Regions from separate parts of the Pseudorhizobium marinum genome, predicted to be linked through region 1. Evidence: predicted binding sites of a transcription regulator. Region 1 holds the regulator's gene; the other holds the start of a gene.
What was found. The regulator LexA, encoded in region 1, represses DNA repair genes until DNA is damaged. The targets are predictions, from matches to a motif close to TGTTCNNNNTGTGTTCNG.

Region 1 (3,405 bases):
TGCCGCAGAGTTCCTTCAGCACGCCGGCGACCATGAAGGCATGGTCGCGGCTCTCCATCTGGCAGGGGCCGGCAATCAGGGAAAAGCGTGCCGTCTGCGAGAAGAGCACACGGCCGGCGCCCTCGCCCGCATAGACCTCAGAATTCGGGCTCACGTCCATCGCATTACTCCTCGAAGGCAAATACCACTTTCTGCCCGGTGGCCTCCGCCACGATCAGGCGGTTGTCCCGGCGCAGGAACGGCACGTCATTAGCAGCAAGGACCGCCTCTGTCACGGCGAGATCGGCGACGGCAAAGACCACCGAATGCCCGCGCAGGCCGGGTATCGCGCCCCGGTCGGACGAGGAAGCGTCGGGCGGCGTTTGATCCTCGATGACCCGCAGAATGCCGTTGCGGGTTTGGAACACGATGGAATCACCCTGGCGCATGCCCTGCGCCGCCAGCACCGTCTCCAGGAGGTGACACTCCTCCGCCGGTCGAGCCGCAGCCAGCACGATTTCCCGCAGGCCCGAGACGCCGTTGGCATGGCGCGCCAGGGCGCCGATGTCGCGGGGGAGCGCGTTGATCCGCTGGCAGGAAAACAGGAAGAAAGCCGGCGAACGCTCGTCGGCGGCAAAGGCCAGTCGAAAGCTCGCGGTAACCTCTCCACCCTCGGGCAGCGACAGCTTGCGGGAAAACTCCAGGATCTCTCCGGCAGATACGCCCTCCGAACGATAGCCGGCATCTTCCGCGACGGCATCAGCGGTTGCCAGCACGACGGCGGACAATCCGGCATCGGGCAAGATGCGGCGCACCTGCCGGTCGCGGGCGGTGAAGACATTGCCGGTGTCGGACGACCGGTCGTAGGTCGCGCGGTCGGCGACGGCGAGCGGCTCCAGATAGGCGCCGTCCTCCAGGAACACGCAGGCGTTTTCGGTCCCGAACGGATGGCGGGCATCCGGGGCGACCGTGAAGCCCAGGCGCTGGAGCGCTGCGCGCGCCTGCGGCAGCCCGGACACGGGCAGGACCAGGTGATCGATGCTGCGGATGTTCATCATGGTTCCTCTCGGGATACGGACCTCATGAGAGCGTGCTATGCCCTCTTCCGGAAGGGGCGTCTGCGCAATTCGACGGAAATTTTGACCCTTGCGGAACACATGTGGAACAGATACAGTCTGTTCCGTATTTGTTTCACACCGAAGGGGCCACGATGCTCACGCGCAAACAGCAGGAACTGCTTCTCTTCATTCACGAACGGATGAAGGAATCGGGCGTACCGCCCTCCTTCGACGAGATGAAGGATGCGTTGGACCTGGCCTCGAAGTCGGGCATCCACCGGCTGATCACGGCGCTCGAGGAGCGCGGCTTCATCCGCCGCCTGCCCAACCGGGCCCGGGCGCTGGAAGTGATCAAGCTGCCGGAGGCCTACAGCAGCAGCCTGCAACCGCGTCGCGGCTTCTCGCCGAGCGTCATCGAGGGCAGCCTCGGCAAGACGAAGCCGGTACCCGCCCCTGCGGCGCGGGCCGCCAACGACGAGGGCGGCAGCGCGACCGTTCCGGTGATGGGCCGCATCGCCGCCGGCGTGCCGATCTCGGCCATCCAGAACAATACCCACGATATTTCCGTTCCGATCGAGATGCTGGGACCAGGCGAACATTACGCGCTGGAGGTGAAGGGCGATTCGATGATCGAGGCCGGCATCCTCGACGGCGACACGGTCATCATCCGCAACGGCCAGACGGCCGGACCCGGCGACATCGTCGTTGCCCTGGTGGACGACGAGGAAGCCACGCTGAAGCGCTTCCGTCGCCGCGGCGCCTCGATCGCGCTGGAAGCCGCCAACCCGGCTTACGAAACCCGCATCCTGCCGGCGGACCGCGTCAAGGTTCAGGGCAAGCTCGTCGGCCTCATCCGCCGCTACCACTGAGCAGCATCGAGAGCGACTCGGAAAGACTTGGGTCAAAGCTGTCGCTGCGCCATTCGTAGTGGCGATGGCGGGTCCAGGGGCGGTCTATACCGCGCATCGCCGCAGTCGCCTGCCAGCGCCGCATGTCTTCGCTGCCGCTGAAGCGGATCTCCAGAGCGCCGGTCTTTCGCAGCGCCTTGCCGCTGATCAGTAGCGCACCGGAGTAGCAGTGGTCGAAGCGGGCGCGGGGTGCAACGACGACCGCCGCCAGATCACAGCCGATGCCGGTGAGCCGGCCGTCCTCCATCACCGCAACCAACGCTCCCTCGGTCGTGACGGCCAGACACCAGGCTTTCGGCATGCAATGGAAGAGCCCCCTGCTCTCCTCCGCCACCCGGGCCATCTCGCGCATCGCTGTGCGGACCTGTGCCAGCTGATCCGGATCCAGGGGCAGCCGGTCGGGAGGGTCACTGACCAAAATCGCCGCGATATCTCCGGATGGTGACACCTTCGGCGCTAGCGGCTGTTCCAGCCGCAGCGCCCGCTGCCATTGATCGAAGATGAAGTCCGGCGGGCGGGCACGGTTGGTGGCAACAGCCGGCCCGAGAAGCGCCACGAGGGCACCGTCCTCCGCCACCAGAAGATCGCCCGAGGGATGTCGCTGCGCGTGCCAGCTCAGCAGGAAGGCCAGCACCAGAAGCGGCAGGCCAACGAGCCGCAAACGCGTGCGCAGCAGCGCCAGCAGCAGGAAACCGGCCGATGCGATTGCCAGGAACCAGGGGTGCTGGCGGCCGACGGGGACGTCGCCGCCCCAGGCGGCCACGTGGTTTGCCACGGCAATCACCGCGGAAAGACCGTGGCCCATCAGCGTCAGAAAGGGAGCGTCCAGCCCGAAGGGCATCAGCAGCATGCCGACGAGACCGGCCGGCATGACGATGAAGGAGATGATCGGCATCACGGCGAGGTTTGCCGCCAGGCCGTAGCCCGCAAGGCGGTGGAAGTGCTCCATGGAGTAGATGGCCGTGGACAGTCCGCCGATCAGGGAGGTGACGAAGATGCCGACCATGAAATGCCAGCCGGTCGTGGCGACGGCCCATCGGCCCTTGAGCGGCGGAAAGAACGTCGCCTCGGCGTCGGCCGCTCGCCGGCTCCAGACCGCATAGCCGGCAACCAGCGCGACCGTTGCGGCAAAGGACATCTGGAAACTCGGCCCCAGGATTTCCGAGGGCGACATGGCGAGGATGACGAGCGCGGAGATCGCGACATTGCGCAGGCTGATCGCCATCCGGTCGAAGAAGACGGCGATCAGCATCACCGACATCATCAGATAGGCGCGTTCCGCCGAGATGGCGAAACCCGAGATCAGGTAATAGGCGGTCGCCATCAGCAGCGCGCCGAAAGCGGCGATCTTCTTGACCGGCCAGGCCTGCGCGAAGCCGGTAAACCAGCCCAGGATCGTCCTCAGCCCGACGAAGAAGATGCCGGCGGCGAGCGCCATATTGAGGCCGGAGATGGCGACG
Region 2 (3,405 bases), on a different contig from region 1:
GCTCGTCGATATGACGCGGTCCCGAGGCGGCGATCGAGACTTCGGCAGTCTCCATGATCGCTTCGAACAGCCGCTCGCGCTGCGCCGCCGTCAGCTGCTTGGAATCGTTGAGACCCTCGGGAATATTGTTGGGGTCTAGGATGACCGCCGCGGCGACCACCGGTCCTGCAAGTGGGCCTCGCCCCGCTTCGTCGGTACCGGCCACAGGCCAGTGGCCCGCCTGTCTGGCGACGAGCTCGAGGCTGAAATCCGGGACGAGCGGAGCCTCTTCGAAGAGCATGGGAGAATCGGGGGGCGTGCGAGCTAACATGGCGGCAAACTCGCACGCCCACCCGATCTCCTGCAAGCCCCGGCAGAGTGTGATGCGGTACACTGTCCCACCACGGGGAGGCGGGGGCCGGAGCATTTTTCGGCGGTGGACGGAGGCGGCGTCCGCGCCGAACCCCACCGGAGCGGATCAGAGCCCCGGCAAGTCGTGTGATCCTCTAGAGCAGCGACAGCTGGATGCCGCCGCCGTCTGGCCGGATGAAGAGATCGTCCCGGAGCGGCATGCCGCGGCGGCCCATGCCGAGCCGCTTGGTGGCCATCTCGAAGCGTCGGCCGATCTGCCAGGCATAGGGGCCGGAGCCCTTCATGCGCTTGCCGAAATCGGCGTCGTAGTCCTTGCCGCCGCGCATCGAACGCACCAGCGACATGACGTGCCGGTAGCGATCGGGATAATTGCGCAGCAACCAGTCGCGAAACAGCGGGCTCACCTCCAGCGGCAGCCGCAGCAGCACATAGCTTGCCTCCGTCGCACCGGCAGCGTGCCCGGCATCCAGGATGCGCTCGATCTCGTGATCGTTGAGACCGGGAATGACCGGAGCCGCCATCACCGCCGTCGGGATCCCGGCATCGGTCAGCGCCTTGATTGCCTCAAGTCGTCGGCTCGGCGTCGAGGCGCGCGGCTCCATGGAGCGGGCGAGCTTGCGGTCGAGGGTGGTGACTGAAATGCCGACCTTCGCCAGGCCCTTCGAGGCCATCTCCGAGAGGATGTCGATGTCGCGTACGACCAGCGACGACTTCGTGACGATCGCCACCGGATGATTGGCCTTCTGCAGTACCTCGAGGATCTGCCGCATGATGCGCCACTCCCGCTCGATCGGCTGGTAAGGGTCGGTATTCGTGCCGATCGCGATCGCCCGCACCTTGTAGTCCGGCCGGCTCAGTTCCCGCTCCAGGAGCTTCGGCACATCCGGCTTGGCAAACAGCTTCGCCTCGAAATCGAGGCCCGGGGAAAGTCCCATGAAGCTGTGTGTCGGCCGGGCAAAGCAGTAGATGCAGCCATGCTCGCAGCCGCGATAGGGATTGATCGAGCGGTCGAAGGAGATGTCGGGTGATTCGTTGCGGGTAATCGCGGTGCGCGGCTTCTCCACCTGCACCTCGGTGCGAAACGGCGCCAGTTCCTCCAGCGTCTGCCAGCCATCGTCGAAGGCCTCGCGGCGTTCTGTCTCGAAGCGGCCGCTCGGGTTGAGGCCCGCACCCCTGCCTCGGCGCCGGTCGACGTCGATCCGCAGGCCGGAAGAATTCACCAATGCGTCGGCAATATCAGCCGTATGAGCAGGCGCGAATGCGGCCTGCCTCAACTGGGACAGCTCGTTCATGTGAGGCTCCGGAAGGGAATGATGCCCTTCGTCATGGGCAGATTCCTAAACCGGAAAAGAGAACAATGCAAGAACAAACTGCGGAACGGCGCTGTGGAAATCCATGTTGCAATGCGTTAGAGGTGAAGGATGCTGACAGTTGTCATGGAATGCCACGATCAGGAAAGCGAACTGGCGCAGACCCTTTCAGGTCTGGTCTCTGCAGCCGTCGAGGGGCTGGTCAGTGACGTGGTCGTGCTGGATCGCGGGTCGTCGGATGGTTCGGCCCGCGTTGCGGATGCCGCGGGCTGCCGCTTCCACAGCGACTGGAAGCTTCCCGATGTCCTGGGCACGGCGCGTGGCGAATGGCTGCTGTTCGTCGAGGCGGGAGCCCGGCTTCAGAATGGCTGGATCGACGAGGTTCTGGAGTACATCGCCCTGAACCAGAAGCCGGCGCAGTTCTCGCTGGCACATCACTACCGGCGGCCCTTCCTGCGACGCATCCTCAACAGCGCTCCGCCTCTGGAGCACGGCTTGCTGATGCCGAAGGGGCAGGCTCTGGCGGCTGCCCGCTCGGGCACCAGTCTGGTGTCGCTGGTGGGCGGGCTGAAGCCTATCAGGCTCAGAAGCGAGCTCGTTCCGGCGCGGGTGGCGCGGGCGGCGGGCTGACCCTCAAGCGCCGCCGCGGCGCAGGTGCTCGTCCAGCCGCGGCATGATCTCGATGAAATTGCAGGGCATGTGGCGGTAGTCCAGCTGTGCTTCCAGAATGCCGTCCCAGGCATCCTTGCAGGCACCCGGCGAACCCGGCAGCACGAAGATGAAGGTGGCATTGGCAACGCCGCCGGTCGCCCGCGACTGGATGGTCGAGGTGCCGATCTTGTCGTAGGAAATCCGGTGGAAGACCTCCGAAAACCCGTCCATCCGCTTTTCGAACAGAGGCTCCAGCGCTTCCGGCGTCACGTCGCGACCGGTGAAGCCCGTGCCGCCGGTGGTGATCACCACGTCGATCTCCGGATCCAGTGTCCATGCGTGCACTCTGGCCGCAATCTCCTGTTTGTCGTCCGCCACGATGGCGCGGGCGCGTAGCACATGCCCGGCCCGGGTGATGCGGTCGACGAGCGTGTCACCGGACTTGTCGGTCTCGGGCGTGCGGGTATCGGAGACGGTGAGCACGGCGATGCCGACGGGAATGAAGGAACGGCTCTCGTCAATGCGGCTCATGTCAGGCTCCGGACACGGTTGTCGTGGCTTGGAAATACCATGCGGGTTTCAAGGCTTGAAGACGGGCGGCGGCCCGGTCGGCCTCTGCTCGGGAGGCAAAGACGCCAAAACAGGTGGCACCGGAGCCCGACATCCGCGTCAGCAGCGAGCCTTCGCCATCCAGCAGGACCGAGAGTTCTCCGATCTGCGGTGCCAGTTCCCGTGCCGGTTCCTCCAGGTCATTGCGGAGCGTCGGAAGGATGCGGATCCAGTCGCCGTTCTCCAGCGGCGGCAACGGCATGTTCTGTTTCGATGCCAGCCGCGCGAACACCTGCGGAGTGGAAACGCTGCAGAGCGGATTGCCCAGCACCAGCGCAAGCCGCGGCAGATCCGGGAGAGGGGTGAGGTCGTCGCCGATGCCGCGCGCAATCAACGGCTTCCCTTGCAGGCACATCGGCACGTCGGCGCCGAGCGAGAGTGCAAGCCGCGCCAGATCGGCGGGCGGCAGCTCCGCCTGCCAGAAGCGCAGCAATCCCCTCAGCGTGGCGGCGGCATCGGCAGAGCCGCCACCGATGCCGGAGGC

Region 2: EO99_RS0103105 (PA0069 family radical SAM protein) is a predicted target of LexA. The motif match lies at 1,702-1,719, and genes of this name have one in related genera.

What each region holds. Positions count from the first base shown of each region.
Region 1 covers NZ_JMQK01000026.1:34,350-37,754, forward strand. Annotated here, with positions in the region: gene kdsA (3-deoxy-8-phosphooctulonate synthase) at 1-160, opposite strand, end outside; gene EO99_RS0122335 (VOC family protein) at 165-1,034, opposite strand; gene lexA (transcriptional repressor LexA) at 1,190-1,906, shown strand; gene EO99_RS0122345 (ComEC/Rec2 family competence protein) at 1,887-3,405, opposite strand, start outside.
Region 2 covers NZ_JMQK01000002.1:194,603-198,007, reverse strand. Annotated here, with positions in the region: gene EO99_RS0103110 (ribonuclease HII) at 1-310, opposite strand, end outside; gene EO99_RS0103105 (PA0069 family radical SAM protein) at 486-1,643, opposite strand; gene EO99_RS0103100 (glycosyltransferase family protein) at 1,773-2,291, shown strand; gene moaB (molybdenum cofactor biosynthesis protein B) at 2,295-2,843, opposite strand; gene EO99_RS0103090 (4-(cytidine 5'-diphospho)-2-C-methyl-D-erythritol kinase) at 2,845-3,405, opposite strand, start outside.